DNA from 3 places in the Pantoea folii genome. Region 1 is predicted to be linked to each of the others. Evidence: predicted binding sites of a transcription regulator. Region 1 holds the regulator's gene; each other region holds the start of a gene.

Region 1 (5,541 bases):
GTACCTGAACGTTAACGCCCGGTGACTGGCGGCTGAAATCCTCGCCCCATAAGGTCATCAGATAGCCGAGGGTGTCGGAACCGACGCTGCTCAAATTGCCGGTGAGCATGGTTTGTTGGCTTTGTGCCAGCGTAGAGCACAGCAGCAACGTGAACAGCAACAGCGATCTCATCAGGTCTTCCGCAAATCAGGTCAGGAACATTGAACTGCACATTCTGTCGCGCCGCGATTCATCACGCAATCAATTGCGCCACTTCATCGTGCTTAACTGACCTTACTGTGCACGCTCTTCGCCACAATCAAGCGTGGCGGCAGCACGAAACTAAAACAGGTTTCCTGATGCGGAATACTGGTGATTTCCAGCCGTGCATTATGGTGGCTCAATGCATGCTTAACGATCGCCAACCCTAAGCCACTGCCCCCGGTGGCGCGCGATCGGGCTTTATCCACCCGATAGAAACGCTCGGTGAGGCGCGGCAAATGCTCCTCGCTGATCCCCGGTCCGTTATCGCACACTTTGAACTCCGCGCCCTCTTTGTTACGCAGCCAGCTAATATCGAGGCGCGTCCCTTCCGGCGTGTGATTCACCGCGTTGTACACCAGATTGGAAATGGCGCTGCGCAGCTGTTCATCATTACCGAAGACTTTGAGGTGCGGATCGGTGCGGAAATGAATGCTGTGTCGGCCCTGGCTGAGCGTTTCCGCCTCGCGCTGCAGCAGTTGCAGCATGCCTGGCACATCCACCGTCTCTTTGAGATCGATAGCCGGTGCGGCCTCGATACGCGACAAAGTCAGCAGCTGTTTCACCAGGCTATCCATGCGACGCGTTTGCTCCTGCATGGTGTGCAACGCCTTGCCGCGCGTGCGCTCGTTCATCGTCGCATCGTCCATCATCTCCAGATAGCCCTGCAGCACCGTTAACGGCGTACGCAGTTCATGACTGACGTTGGCAAAGAAGTTGCGCCGCGCCCCTTCCAGCTGGTGCATTTGGGTGACATCGCGCGCCACCATCAACCACTGCCCTTCGCTATAGGGCATCACACGGAATTCCATATGATGTTGATTGTTCAGCACCAGCGTCAGCGGCTTGTCAAAATCGCGTTGGCGAATATAGCGGGAAAACTCAGGATAGCGCAGCAAGTTGAGGATGTTCTGGCCATTATCTTCCGGCCAGCGCAGCCCGAGATGCTGTTGTGCCAGCCCGTTGCACCAGAAAATGGTGCCCTCTTCGGTGGTCAGGATCACTGCATCCGGCAGGGATTCCGCGCCGCTACGAAAGCGCTTAATCAGGTTACCCAGCTCGCGACGACGACGACGGTTACGCAGTTGCATCTGGTAGAGGCCGTAGAACAAGGGTTCCCAGCTACCGCGTCCGGCGGGCGGCGTCATGGAACGATCGACCCACAGCCAGTGCGACAGACGCATCAGATATCTAAAGTGCCAAAACATCACACCCGACACCGCGATCAGCAGTAGCCAGGGCAGATAACCGAACAACAGACCAAGCACCAGCGCGGGCAAACAGACCAGCGCCAGCTCAGTCAATAGTCTCTTCCAGGAGAGTCGTTCCAGCACGGTAAAAGACTCCGTTTAGTAGCGGGCAGAGAAACGATACCCTGTTCCGCGTACGGTTTGAACCATGCGATCGTGGCCAGATACTTCCAGTGCTTTACGTAAACGACGGATATGCACATCAACGGTACGATCTTCCACGTAGACGTTGGTGCCCCATACATGGTTCAGCAGCTGTTCGCGGCTGTAAACACGCTCCGGGTGCGTCATAAAGAAGTGCAGCAATTTATATTCGGTCGGTCCCATTTCCAGCGGGGTACTTTCCGACATCACGCGATGTGAGGACGGATCGAGGCTCAGGCCCTGCATCTCAATCACCTCTTCCACCGCCATCGGTGAAATACGGCGCATCACCGCTTTAATACGTGCCATCAGCTCTTTCGGTGAGAAAGGCTTGGTGATGTAGTCATCCGCGCCCACTTCCAGACCGCGCACGCGATCTTCTTCTTCACCGCGCGCCGTCAGCATCATCACCGGGATGTCGCGCGTCATGGCTTCACGTTTCAAATGTTTAATAAACTGAATACCGCTGCCGCCAGGCAACATCCAATCCAGCAGAATTAAATCAGGCCAGGGTTCGATTAGCTTACCAATCGCGCTGTCATAGTCTTCTGCCTCAATAGGCTGGTAATCATTCTGTTCCAGCACGAAACATAACATTTCACGGATGGGAGCTTCGTCTTCCACAACCAAAATGCGCTTAGCCATTATAACTCCTGCTTTTGTGACAATAGGTCACTGGGATTTGCGGCGCCATTATGCGTCAGTTTTATGACACTTTTATGAAAAACCCTCCCTATGATAGATAGTGATAAAACAGAAATGTGACAACGATTATCGCTTTTTTTTCTTTGCGATCTGAAGAGGTTATAATTCGCCTTCGCTTAACGAAGCAGGGAGTATTCATGCGCATCATTCACACCGCGGATTGGCATCTCGGTCAGTTCTTTTACAGCAAAAGCCGGGCGGCCGAGCATCAGGCCTTCCTGGACTGGCTGCTGGCACAGATTACCCAGCATCAGGTGGATGCTTTAATCATCGCGGGAGACCTGTTTGATACCGGTTCGCCACCGAGCTATGCGCGTGAAATGTTTAACCGCTTCGTGGTGGCGCTACAGCCGACGCACTGTGAACTGATTGTGCTGGCGGGCAACCATGATTCCGTCGCGACCCTGAATGAATCACGCGAGTTACTCGCCTGTTTAAATACGCGAGTGATCACCAGCGCCACACCAGAGGGCGAACAGCAGGTGCTGACGCTGCATCAACGCGATGGCACGCCGGGCGCACTGCTGTGCGCGATTCCCTATTTACGTTCGCGCGATATTTTGCGCAGCCAGGCGGGGCAATCCGGGCGCGAGAAGCAGATCTCACTGCTGGAAGCGATTGAGCAGCATTATCAGCAGTGTTATGCCGCAGCGCTGGCCGAGCGGGCAAATCGCGCACTTCCCATCATTGCCACCGGTCATCTCACCACCGTTGGCGTGACGAAAAGCGACTCGGTGCGCGATATCTATATCGGCACGCTGGATGCCTTCCCGGCGCAGGCGTTTCCCGCCGCGGATTACATTGCCCTTGGCCATATTCACCGTGCGCAGCGCATTGCCGATAGCGATCATATTCGCTACAGCGGCTCACCGATTCCGCTCAGTTTTGACGAACTGGGCCGCGAAAAGAGCGTGTTCCTGCTGGAGTTCAGCGCTCAGCTGGATAGCGTCACTCCCCTCCCGATCCCGCAGTTCCAGCCGATGCAGATGTTAAAAGGCTCAATGGCGGAGATCGAACAACAGTTGGGCGAGTTTAGCGAGGGAGATCGCGAGCAGCCCGTCTGGCTCGATATTGAAATCACCACGCAAGAATATCTCAGCGATTTGCAGCGCCGCGTTGAGCAACTGACCGAAGCCCTGCCGGTGGAAGTGCTGCTGGTGCGCCGCAGCCGTGAACAGCGTCAGCGCAGCCTGGCGCGCATGGATAATGAAACGCTAAGCGAATTGAAAGTCGAAGAGGTGTTCGCCCGCCGTCTGGCGCAGGAAGAGCAGTTGGATGCCGAACAAGCCGAACAGCTCACGCAACTGTTCCGCACCACCCTCGCCGCGCTGGAGAACCCGTCCGCATGAAAATCCTGACGTTACGTTTTAAAAACCTCAATGCGCTGCGCGGTGAATGGTTTATCGATTTCCGCCGTGAACCCTTTGCCAGCAACGGATTGTTTGCCATTACCGGCGCGACCGGCGCGGGGAAAACCACCTTGCTGGATGCCATTTGCCTGGCGCTTTATCACCAGACGCCGCGCCTTGGCGTGCTGTCACAGACACAAAACGAACTGATCACCCGCGACACCGCCGAATGTCTGGCAGAAGTGGAATTTGAGATCAAAGGCGAAGCCTGGCGCGCCTTCTGGAGCCAGAACCGCGCACGCGGCCAGGCGGATGGCAAATTGCAGGCACCGCGTGTCGAGCTGGCGCGCGTGGCGGATAACCAGATTGTGGCCGATAAGGTGGGTGACAAACTCAAGCTCATCGAAACCCTTTCTGGCCTCGATTTTGACCGTTTCACCCGTTCAATGATGCTGTCGCAAGGCCAGTTCGCTGCCTTCCTCAACGCCAAGCCGGGCGAACGCGCCGAACTGCTGGAAGAACTCACCGGCACCGAAATTTACGGCCAAATCTCGATGCAGATTTACGAGCGCTGGCGCACCGCACGCAGCGATCTGGAGACACTGCGCGCCCGCGCTGGCGGCATGATGCTGCTGGATGAGACGCGTCGCACAGAGCTGATGCAGCAGGTTGAAGCCTTAACGGCGCAGGAAAAAACGCTGAGCGAGCAGCTTGAGCAAGTGCAACAGCAACAACAGTGGCTGACGCACTCGCAACAGCTGGCGCAGGAGCAGCAGCAAGCCGCACAGGCGTACCAGGATGCCGAACAGGCATGGCAGCAGGCGGAGAGCGATCGCCAACGCCTGGCGCGCGCGGAACCGGCTGAAAAGCTGCGAGAAAAACTTCAGCAGCGTGAGCAGTTGCAACAAGATTACCAGCTCGCAACCCAGCAGGCGCAGCAGCTCCACACGCAGCAGCAAAATGCACAAACCGCGCTGCAGCAGGGTGAAAAAAGTTATCAGGCGGCACAACAGGCGCGTGAGCAGGCACTCGCCGATCAGCAGCAGCTGGAAACCTTGCTTACCGAACAGGTGATTCCGCTCGACCAACAGCTCGCCAGCCTCGCACAGCAGTTGGCGGAGCAGCAGCGCCTGCATGCGCAACAGTCACAGACATTGCAGCAAAGCCAGATCGCGCTCAGTCAGCATCTGCTAACACGTGAGCGCTTACAACAGCAGCTGGCAGAGCAGCAGACATTTCGCAGCCGTGAAGCGGCGGTAGCAGACTGGGGGCCAGAACTGACGCGCTGGCAAGCTGATATCGCCCGTTTCGATGAACGCGAGCAGGCGCTGACACAACTTCGTGCGCAACAGCAGCAGCAAAACGCGCAGCTGACCCAGCAGCAGCAGGCGATTGCTGAAGGTGATCGCAGGTTACAACCTCTGCAGCAGGCTGAGACGCAGGCCAGCCAGCAACGTCAGCAAGCGGAGCAGGTACTCACTTCACTTGAGACTGAAATCAGCAGCACCTCACTGCGTGACGCGCTGACACAGCATCAACAGCAGCGCGCGGCACGCCACCAGCTCAGCTTACTGGCGGCACGCTGGCAGTCGCTGCAGCCGCAGTTGCAGCAGCGGCAACAAAAACTCACGCTGTTACAGCAACAGCATCAGCAAGACGAACGCGCTTTGCAGGCACTGCGCGACGATTACAAACGTGAGAACCAGACGCTGCTCGATCTGCGCAAAATCTGCGAGCTGGAGCGCACCATTGCACAGTTGGCTGATGAACGCGCCCGGCTGCAGCCCGATCAGCCCTGCCCGCTGTGCGGTTCGTGCCAGCATCCGGCTATTGCGCAGTATCAGCAATTACA
Region 2 (5,541 bases), on a different contig from region 1:
AACAATGCCTTTATCGGCCGCTGGCTGCACTGCTTCCGTCCGATTGTGGAGTTAGGCTCTGAAGCCTTCTTCCAGCAATTATTGGCGCTGCCGAACTACGACACAATTCTGCAGGGCATCAAGACGCCGGATTATCTGGTGGTTTATATCGCTCAGCAGCAGGCGCTGCGGGAAGAGAATCACTACAACTTCTACTTACGCAAAGCGGAAGCCGGTGCGTTATTGTATCAAACGCTGAGCGGCTGGCGTCCGGTGAAGCTGAGCCGCATGCTGATGGTGGACGCTTTACCGGAGGTGTTGCCACCGGTGTATAAGCTCACCAGCTTTGACCGCAAATATATCGCGACGCATATGAAGTATGGCGTGGTCAACAGCGATAGCCTGCTGGGGCAAGTATTGCTGCACGACCAGCCGAAAAACCTGACACCTGCAGTGACGCCGTTCCGCAGAGCCAGGCATTAGCGCTGCAACCTCAGCATAAAGCTGAACCTCGTACACTGGCGTCGCCTTTGATGGCGACGTGATAACTCACAGCGCCTGCGCACACGCCCAGGCTGAACTCCACGCCCACTGGAAGTTGTATCCGCCGAGCCAGCCGGTGACATCCACCACTTCACCAATAAAGTACAAACCGGGCACATCGCGCGCTTCCATGGTTTTGGAGGAGAGTTGCGTGGTATCGACGCCGCCCATCGTCACTTCGGCAGTGCGATAACCTTCGGTGCCATTAGGCTGCACGCGCCACTGATGCAAGGTGGTGACCAACTCCGCCTGCTGCTTGCTGTTGAGCTGCTTCAGCGTCACATCCGGGATCTGCTTCAGCTCCTGCAACACTTCCACCAGACGCTTCGGCAGGATTTTCGCCAGACTGTTTTTCAGGCTGAGGTTCGGATGCGCCTCGCGTTGCACGTTGATGAAATCATCGAGCGAAGTTTCCGGCGACAGGTTGATGGTGACAAACTCACCCGGCTGCCAATAGCTGGAGATTTGCAGAACTGCCGGGCCCGACAAGCCGCGATGAGTAAACAGCATCGCTTCTTTAAACAGCGTGCCATCCTGCGCGGTGATGGTGGTGGGCAATGACACACCCGATAAGGTATGCAGCTGCTCAAGCAGTGGCTTATGCAGCGTAAACGGCACCAGGGCTGCGCGCGTCGGGAACACTTTCAAACCAAACTGCTCGGCCACTTTATACCCGAATGGTGTCGCGCCCAGACCCGGCATCGATAAGCCACCGCTGGCGATCACCAATTTCTCAGCCTGCACCTCGGAGCCATTCAGTTGCAGCCTGTAGCCGTTTTCATCGCGCGTCACGCTCAGCACTTCACTGCGCAAGCGCAAAGTAACCTGCCCGTCTTCGCACTCTTTTAACAGCAAATCCACGATCTGCTGCGCCGAATCATCGCAGAACAACTGGCCGAGGGTTTTCTCGTGATACGCAATCTTGTGGCGATTCACCAGATCGATGAAGTCCCACTGGGTGTAACGCGCCAATGCCGACTTACTGAAATGCGGGTTGTGCGAGAGATAGGCGGCCGGTTCGGTGTACATATTGGTGAAGTTACAGCGGCCACCACCCGACATCAGGATTTTACGTCCCGCCTTTTTGCCGTTATCCAGCAACAGCACACGACGACCCAACTGCCCTGCCTGCGCCGCACAGAACATGCCGGCAGCGCCTGCACCTATTACGATAACGTCAAACTTGTCCACAGTGCTTAATCCACATAATTGAAAGGCGGTGATTGTAGAGATCTGCGGCATTTCGCGCCAGCGTCAAAAAAATGCCGTAAATGTGTCATATTGTAACTCGCTTATTTTTCAGTCTTTTTACCTTGTCTGATGGGGTTTGTGGCAATTTTAAGACAAAAAAGGACTATATTTTCCTTTCACATCATGCGGGTTGTCGCCGATAATGCGCCGCGTTCATGTCCTCCAAAAAATGGCGTAACGTTTATGCTACATCTGTTCGCTGGTCTTGACCTCAGTACCGGCCTGTTTTTGGTTATCGCTCTGCTGTTCGTATTGTTCTATGAGGCAATCAACGGTTTCCACGACACTGCTAACGCAGTCGCTACCGTCATCTATACCCGCGCGATGCGGGCGCAATTGGCGGTTGTGATGGCGGGTGTTTTCAACTTCTTAGGCGTTTTGCTGGGCGGCTTGAGCGTGGCTTATGCCATCGTGCATATGCTGCCAACTGATTTACTGCTGAATGTGGGTTCCGCTCACGGCCTGGCCATGGTGTTCTCCATGCTGCTGGCGGCGATTATCTGGAACTTAGGTACCTGGTATCTGGGTTTGCCTGCGTCCAGTTCTCACACCCTGATTGGCGCCATTATCGGTATTGGTCTCACCAATGCGCTGATGACCGGCACCTCGGTGGTTGATGCCCTCAACCTGCCGAAAGTCATTAATATCTTCCTGTCACTGATCCTGTCGCCGATTGTCGGCCTGGTGATTGCGGGCTCGCTGATTTTCATCCTGCGTCGTTACTGGAGCGGAACCCCTAAACGTTCGCGCATCCACATGACGCCCGCTGACCGTGAAAAGATCGATGGCAAGAAGAAGCCACCGTTCTGGACGCGTATTGCCTTGATCGTTTCGGCGATTGGCGTGAGCTACTCCCACGGTGCGAACGATGGTCAGAAAGGCATTGGCCTGATTATGTTAGTGCTAATCGGTGTTGCGCCTGCGGGTTTCGTGGTCAACATGAATGCCTCAGGTTATGACATCACCCGTACTCGCGATGCGGTCAATCATCTGGAACAGTATTATCAGCAGCACAGCGATTCACTCACCCATATCGTCCAGATGGCGCCGCCTGCGGTGCCAACGCCGGAAGAGTCTGTGGGCGGGCCGCATGAGTTCCATTGCGACAGCAGTCGTGCGCTGCAGGCTATCAATCGTGCACAAGTGTTGCTGACCAATCTGAACAGCTATGACCAACTGACGGTGGATCAGCGCAGCCAGATGCGTCGCCTGTTGATGTGCGTCTCGGACACGGCCGATAAAGCCGCGAAACTGCCAGAGACCACTCCGGACGATAAGCGCTTCCTCAATAAGCTGAAGGGCGATCTGCTGGGCACCGTGGAATACGCACCAATCTGGATCATCATGGCGGTGGCATTAGCGCTGGGCATCGGCACCATGATTGGCTGGCGTCGTGTGGCAACCACCATCGGTGAGAAAATCGGTAAGAAAGGCATGACCTACGCGCAGGGCATGTCAGCACAGGTGACCGCTGCGGTGTCGATTGGGGTTGCCAGTTATACCGGTATGCCGGTTTCCACCACGCATATCCTGTCATCGTCCGTTGCCGGTACCATGCTGGTGGATGGCGGTGGCTTGCAGAGCCGCACCATTAAAAATATCGCCATGGCGTGGGTGTTTACCCTGCCGGTGTGTATTGTGCTGTCAGGTTCGCTCTACTGGATCGCGCTGAAAATTATCTAAGCTGCTATCAGCAAACAAGAGGGCGACGGTTCAACACTGGTCGCCCTTTTTTATTGCCGCTGTTTAGTGCCAGATCGCCAGACCAATCAGGCTCACCACCACCAAAAAACAGAGCCCGCTGGTCAGGACAAACTGCCTGCGTACGCGCTCGCAGCGGCGAATAAATTCGTCGTCGTGATGATCGCGATAGCGTTTATCCCAGATATAACGCACCAGTCGCACCTGCTTGCTCGGCTGACCATGAGACGTGAAGAAACCTGCCCCATCCACATATTGATACAGCAGCGGATCGCAACCGCGCAGCACAGCCAATAGCGAGCGCAAAGAAGAGAAGTAGCGCGCCATATTCACCAGACAAACCACACACAGAGCCCAAAAAAGCGCGATAGTGCTGATCATGTTCCCCTCCCAGCTGGAGCCGCAATGACGTCGAAGGCAGCGGGGAAATGCTGTAGACGCCCCACGGGAAATTAACCAGCCACAGATGAATCGAATTGCATTGTTGTTATGCGAACCCGAGCGCGTTACCCAGACGGCAGTGGCACTCATTTTCAGTGTAGGAGATCTGTTCAATTTTTTTCCAGCGATGATTTTCGTTCACCGCGAGTGAAAATTGCGATAGCGCTTGATCTTCCTCACAAGCGAGCCGTGGATTGCAGCATTTGTTAACAACTCTGGCTATACTCAGGTCATAACAACAGAACGCCTGCAGGGCATAAATTGTGGTTGGTGGCGCTTCATCGCTGTTTCGCGCAAAGGATTTCGCTCGCCGAGCGGCGGGAATTCAGGTAGCCCCAGAATCTTGAGAAGGAGTTTTATCATGGCTTATAAACACATCCTGATTGCAGTAGACCTTTCCCCGGAAAGCCAGTTGCTGGTTGATAAAGCCGTTTCACTGGCCCGTCCTTATGATGCAAAAATCTCGCTGATCCACGTTGATGTGAATTACTCAGACCTCTACACCGGGCTGATTGACGTCAATCTGGGCGACATGCAGAAACGCATTTCTGAAGAGACGCACACCGCGCTGAAAGAACTTTCTACCAACGCCGGTTATCCGATCAGTGAAACCCTGAGCGGCAGCGGCGATCTCGGCCAGGTGCTGGTGGATGCGATTAAGAAATACGATGTGGATTTAGTGGTCTGTGGCCACCATCAGGATTTCTGGAGCAAGCTGATGTCATCAGCGCGCCAGCTGATCAACACCGTGCATATCGATATGCTGATTGTGCCGCTGCGTGACGAAGAAGACGAATAAAAACAGGGCCAGTAATGGCCCTGTTTTTTTGGTAGCGGCGTAATACATCGCGCGTCTTTAAAGCCCGCGCGATAAATCACGCCGCAACGCCATTATGCAGAATCATACCAATGGCGGATAAATATCAAAGCGATGGCTTTTGGTGACCACGGCCGATTGGGTTGCAACGCCCGCTAACGGCGGCGCGTAATCCGGGCGTTTCACCACAATGCGCTTCTTCGCCAGACGACGAGCGGGTTCCAGCAGCGCATCGGCATCCTCATCGGGTCCCACCAGCGACTGAAACACCCGCATCTCCTTCTTCACCATCGCGCTCTTTTGACGATGGGGATACATCGGATCGAGATACACCACATCTGGCGCGGGCGTGATATCACTCAACGCCTGCTGACTCACCACATGCAGCAGCGTCAGACGTTCGCGCAGCCAGCCGCCAATCTCCGCATCTTCATAGCCACGACGTAAGCCATCATCCAGTAATGCTGCGACCACAGGATGACGTTCCAGCATGCGCACCCGGCAACCCAGCGCCGCCAGCACAAAGGCATCTCGCCCCAATCCTGCCGTGGCGTCGATCACGTCCGGCAAATAGCCACCTTTGATGCCCACCGCTTTCGCCACCGCCTCGCCGCGACCGCCGCCAAACTTGCGGCGATGCGCCATAGCTCCGGTGACAAAATCCACAAAGATGCCACCCAGTTTAGGCTCATCCAGTTTGCGCAGCTCAAGGCGCTCCGGCGTCAGCACCAGGGCCATTACAGCCTGATCGTCATGCTGTAAGCCCCAGCGCTGCGCCAGATGTAATAAGGCGCCGTCTCCGGCGCCTG
Region 3 (5,541 bases), on a different contig from region 1:
GGGTATTGCAGGCTGAACAGCTGGGTACCGGCCATGCGATGCAGCAGGCGGCACCTTTCTTTGCCGATGACGAAGACATCCTGATGCTGTACGGCGATGTGCCACTGATCTCGCAAGCCACTTTACAGCGTTTGCGTGAAGCGAAACCTGAAGGTGGAATCGGTTTGCTCACCGTGGTGTTAGACAACCCTACCGGCTATGGTCGCATCGTGCGTAAAAACGGCACGGTGACCGGCATCATTGAGCAGAAAGATGCCTCAGCAGAACAACTTAAGATTCAGGAAATTAACACCGGCATCCTGATTGCCAACGGCGGCGACCTCAAACGCTGGCTGGCGCAGCTCAACAATAACAATGCTCAAGGCGAGTTTTATATCACCGATATCATCGCCATGGCGCATCACGAAGGTCGCGTGATCAACGCGGTACATCCTGCGCGTATCAGTGAGACCGATGGTGTGAATAACCGCCTGCAACTGGCCACGCTGGAGCGTGCCTATCAGAGCGAGCAGGCAGAACAACTGCTGCTGGCGGGCGTCATGCTGCGCGATCCTGCGCGTTTCGACCTGCGCGGTTCGCTGCAACATGGGCGTGATGTCGAGATCGATACCAACGTTATCATTGAAGGCACCGTGACATTGGGCGACCGCGTCAAAATTGGCGCTGGGTGCATCATCAAAAACAGCGTGATTGGTGATGATTGTGAAATCAGCCCTTATTCAGTCCTCGAAGATGCCACCTTAGCCGCTGCCTGCACCGTTGGCCCGTTCGCGCGTCTGCGTCCTGGCAGCGAGTTGGCGGAAGAGGCACATGTCGGCAATTTCGTTGAGATGAAAAAGGCCATCTTGGGCAAAGGTTCCAAAGCGGGTCATCTTTCGTATCTTGGCGACGCAGAAATTGGCGCGGGCGTAAACATCGGGGCTGGCACCATTACCTGTAACTACGATGGCGCGAATAAATCGAAAACCATTATCGGCGACAACGTGTTTGTCGGCTCCGATACCCAGTTGGTGGCTCCGGTCACCGTCGCGGCTGGCGCGACCATCGCTGCAGGTACCACGGTAATGAACGATGTCACCGCCGCCGATTTGGTCTACAACCGCAAAGAACAGAATCAGAAGTCTGGCTGGCAGCGTCCGGTTAAGAAAAAATAAATTTTAAGGGTCGGCAAAGATCGACCCGTGAAAAAAACTACCCGAAATCATTCGAGTTTCTGAAAGGCGGCAAGCGCGAGTCCTCAGGAGCTGACTGAAGTCAGTGACTGAGGTGAATGCGCGTAGCCAACGCACCTGAAATTTGATGTATGAAGGGTAGATCCCCCACTCTCTACAAGGCTCGGGGAATAATCAGGTCAGAAGACAACGTAATGGCCGAAAGCCATGAAGTCAGGAAACTATTATGTGTGGAATTGTTGGTGCAGTAGCGCAGCGTGACATCGCAGAAATTCTGCTGGAAGGTCTGCGTCGTCTTGAGTATCGCGGTTATGACTCTGCGGGTCTGGCCGTTGTCGATCGCCAGGGACATATGACGCGTCTGCGTCGTCTTGGTAAAGTGGCTAATCTGGCTGAAGCCGCAGAGCAGCAGCCACTGATTGGTGGCACTGGTATTGCTCATACGCGTTGGGCAACCCACGGTGAGCCATCAGAAGCCAATGCGCATCCGCATGTCTCTGAGCACATTATCATTGTGCATAACGGCATCATTGAGAACCATGAGCCATTGCGTGCGCAGATGATCGAACGCGGTTACCAGTTTGCCTCAGAAACGGACACCGAAGTGGTGGCGCATCTGGTGCACTGGGAGCAGAAGCAGGGCGGCACATTGCGTGAAGTGGTACTGCGCGTGATCCCGCAACTGCGCGGAGCTTATGGCATGGTGATCATGGACAGCCGCGATCCATCCGTGCTGGTGGCTGCGCGTTCAGGTAGCCCGCTGGTGATTGGCCGTGGCGTGGGTGAAAACTTCATTGCTTCTGACCAACTGGCGCTGCTGCCGGTGACCCGCCGCTTTATGTACCTGGAAGAGGGTGATATCGCCGAGATTACGCGCCGTGAAGTCACCATCATCGATCGTGATGGCAAGCCAGCCAAACGCGCGGAAATCGAATCCACGGCGCAGTACGATGCTGGTGATAAAGGTGCCTATCGTCACTACATGCAGAAAGAGATCTATGAGCAGCCGAACGCGATTAAAAACACCATCACTGGTCGTTTTAATCATGGGCAGATCGATCTCAGCGAACTGGGTGCCAATGCCGAAGCCTTGCTGAGCAAGGTTGAGCACATCCAGATTATCGCCTGCGGTACCTCGTATAACTCCGGGATGGTGTCGCGCTACTGGTTTGAGTCGCTGGCCAACATTCCTTGCGATGTGGAAATCGCCTCCGAATTCCGCTATCGCAAATCCGCTGTGCGTAAAAACAGTCTGCTGATCACCTTGTCGCAATCGGGTGAAACCGCCGATACGCTGGCCGCGCTTCGCTTGTCTAAAGAGCTGGGTTATCTCGGTTCGCTGGCCATCTGTAACGTTGCCGGCTCTTCGCTGGTGCGTGAATCCGATCTGGCGCTGATGACCAAAGCCGGCACCGAAATTGGTGTGGCCTCAACGAAAGCCTTCACCACGCAGTTGGCGGTGTTGCTGATGCTGGTGGCAAAACTGGGTCGTCTGCATGGCATGAAGCCAGAAACCGAGCACGAAATTGTGCATGCGCTGCAGGCATTGCCAAGCCGCATTGAGCAGATGTTGGCGCAGGATAAAGTGATTGAAAGCCTGGCTGAAGGTTTCTCTGACAAGCATCATGCCTTGTTCCTGGGCCGTGGCGATCAGTATCCGATCGCGATGGAAGGCGCGCTGAAGCTGAAAGAGATCTCCTATATTCACGCAGAAGCCTACGCCGCCGGAGAGCTCAAGCACGGCCCGCTGGCGCTAATTGATGCCGATATGCCGGTGATCGTCGTTGCGCCGAATAACGAGCTACTGGAGAAGCTGAAATCGAATATTGAAGAGGTGCGTGCGCGCGGCGGTTTGCTATATGTATTTGCCGATCAGGATGCGGGTTTCACCGACAGCGAAGGCATGAAAATTATCTCACTGCCACACGTCGAAGAGGTGATAGCACCGATCTTCTATACCGTGCCGTTGCAGCTGCTTTCGTATCATGTTGCGCTGATTAAAGGCACCGACGTTGACCAGCCCCGTAACCTGGCAAAATCGGTTACTGTTGAATAATCTATAAAAAGGGCGGGCCTGCAACGGGTCCGCTTGCTTTTTAAACGGTGTCATATAACTGTCATATTTCGTACATTTCACTGTCATCAAACTGTCCTATTTTCCCTCCAGCAGCAATCACTGACTCCAACTAAAATGGCATTGAGCCTGATTTTTTTTAAATCCCCTGGAGGGAACATGACACTGATGCGTACATCCGTAGCCCGAATCCTCGCCGCCACCTTCGCAGTAAGCGCGGTATCTGCTTTTGCAGCCACCGACCTGACTGGCGCTGGCGGTACATTCCCGGCACCGGTTTATGCCAAGTGGGCAGCAGAATACCAGCAAGCCACCGGTAGCAAAATCAACTATCAGGGTATTGGTTCTTCAGGCGGCGTTAAGCAGATCATCGCTAAAACCGTTGATTTCGGTGCGTCAGATGCGCCGATGGCGGATGCCGATTTGGAAAAAAATGGTCTGTTCCAGTTCCCTACCGTTATCGGTGGCGTGGTTCTGGCCGTTAACATCCCAGGTGTTAAATCAGGTGAACTGACGCTGGACGGAAAAACCGTTGGCGATATCTACCTGGGCAACATCAAAAAGTGGAACGACCCGGCGATCACTAAGCTGAACCCAGGCGTGAAACTGCCAGACACCAACATCAACGTGGTTCGCCGCGCAGATGGTTCAGGTACCTCTTTCGTGTTCACCAGCTACTTGTCTAAAGTCAACGCAGACTGGAACAGCAAAATTGGTAAAGGCAACACCGTTAACTGGCCAACCGGTCTGGGTGGTAAAGGTAACGACGGTGTCGCAGCCTTCGTACAGCGTCTGCCGGGTTCAATCGGCTACGTTGAATATGCGTACGCTAAGCAGAACAACCTGACCTACACCAAACTGGTTGATGCTGACGGTAAATCTGTTGCACCAAGCGAAGCCAGCTTTGCTAACGCTGCCAAAGGCGCAAACTGGAGCGAGTCTTTCGCTCAAGACCTGACCTTCCAGAAAGGCAACGATGCATGGCCGATCACCTCAACCACTTTCATCCTGATCTACAAAGACCAGGCGAATGCTGAGAAAGGTGCTGAAGTGCTGAAGTTCTTCGACTGGGCTTACAAAGGCGGCAGCAAAACTGCAACCTCACTGGATTACGCCGCGCTGCCAGAAAGCGTCGCTAACCAGATTCGTACTGCCTGGAAAGCGAACATCAAAGACAGCTCAGGCAAAGCGATTTACAAGTAAGCGAATGACCCGGTCAGTCTCCCCTGACTGACCAACCCGATGGGCGGCATGGTATGCCGCCCTGAACTTCCTCTGAGAACCGAGAAACTTATGGCTGCCACTAAGCCGACGTTCAAAGCCCCAGGTAAACAAGGTGACATGATTTTCGGCGCGCTGGTGAAACTTTCCGCGCTTATCGTGTTGTTGTTGATGGGTGGCATTATCGTCTCCCTGATTTTCTCCTCCTGGCCAAGCATCCAAAAATTTGGTTTTTCCTTCTTATGGACCAAAACCTGGGATGCGCCAAACGAACAATTTGGTGCGCTGGTACCGATCTACGGCACCCTCGTCACCTCCATCATTGCCTTAATCATCGCTGTGCCGGTGAGCTTTGGCATTGCGCTATTCCTGACGGAACTGGCACCTAACTGGTTGCGTCGCCCGCTGGGTACCGCAATTGAGTTGCTGGCAGCGATCCCGAGTATCGTTTACGGCATGTGGGGCCTGTTTATCTTCGCCCCGCTGTTCGCTGAGTACTTCCAGACACCGGTCGGCAACATCATGTCGAACATTCCCATTGTGGGTGCCCTGTTCTCAGGCCCGGCATTCGGTATCGGTATTCTGGCCGCTGGCGTGATCCTCGCCATCATGATCATTCCGTACATTGCATCGGTCATGCGTGATGTGTTTGAGCAGACGCCAGTGATGATGAAAGAGTCCGCCTACGGTATTGGTTGCACCACGTGGGAAGTGATCTGGCGTATCGTGCTGCCGTTCACCAAAAACGGTGTAATCGGTGGTGTGATGCTGGGCCTGGGTCGTGCACTGGGTGAAACCATGGCGGTGACCTTCATCATCGGTAACACCTACCAGCTCGACAGCGCCTCGCTGTTTATGCCGGGCAACAGTATCACCTCCGCGCTGGCGAACGAATTCGCTGAAGCTGAATCCGGTGTGCATGTGGCGGCATTGATGGAACTGGGTCTGATTCTGTTCGTGATTACCTTTATCGTACTGGCCATCTCCAAACTGATGATCCTGCGCCTGGCGAAGAGTGAAGGAGCCCGTTCATGACCGCTATCGAAATGCATGCTCGTGCTGAGCTGGAAGCCT

What was found. The regulator PhoB, encoded in region 1, activates phosphate uptake and scavenging genes when phosphate is short. The targets are predictions, from matches to a motif close to CTGTCATAAAACTGNCNNAT.
Region 2: a site for PhoB is predicted at 1,850-1,869, ahead of pitA (inorganic phosphate transporter PitA). Genes of this name have one in related genera too.
Region 3: a site for PhoB is predicted at 3,276-3,295, ahead of pstS (phosphate ABC transporter substrate-binding protein PstS). Genes of this name have one in related genera too.

Annotation. Positions count from the first base shown of each region.
Region 1 covers NZ_JBWXON010000011.1:70,415-75,955, forward strand. The annotation lists gene AC1MDE_RS14090 (PstS family phosphate ABC transporter substrate-binding protein) at 1-172, opposite strand, end outside; gene phoR (phosphate regulon sensor histidine kinase PhoR) at 265-1,575, opposite strand; gene phoB (phosphate response regulator transcription factor PhoB) at 1,591-2,280, opposite strand; gene sbcD (exonuclease subunit SbcD) at 2,478-3,689, shown strand; gene AC1MDE_RS14110 (AAA family ATPase) at 3,686-5,541, shown strand, end outside.
Region 2 covers NZ_JBWXON010000019.1:93,277-98,817, reverse strand. The annotation lists gene AC1MDE_RS20330 (glycosyltransferase family 32 protein) at 1-462, shown strand, start outside; gene AC1MDE_RS20325 (BaiN/RdsA family NAD(P)/FAD-dependent oxidoreductase) at 529-1,713, opposite strand; gene pitA (inorganic phosphate transporter PitA) at 1,957-3,456, shown strand; gene uspB (universal stress protein UspB) at 3,520-3,855, opposite strand; gene uspA (universal stress protein UspA) at 4,277-4,714, shown strand; gene rsmJ (16S rRNA (guanine(1516)-N(2))-methyltransferase RsmJ) at 4,817-5,541, opposite strand, start outside.
Region 3 covers NZ_JBWXON010000007.1:191,742-197,282, reverse strand. The annotation lists gene glmU (bifunctional UDP-N-acetylglucosamine diphosphorylase/glucosamine-1-phosphate N-acetyltransferase GlmU) at 1-1,154, shown strand, start outside; gene glmS (glutamine--fructose-6-phosphate transaminase (isomerizing)) at 1,399-3,228, shown strand; gene pstS (phosphate ABC transporter substrate-binding protein PstS) at 3,406-4,449, shown strand; gene pstC (phosphate ABC transporter permease PstC) at 4,540-5,502, shown strand; gene pstA (phosphate ABC transporter permease PstA) at 5,499-5,541, shown strand, end outside.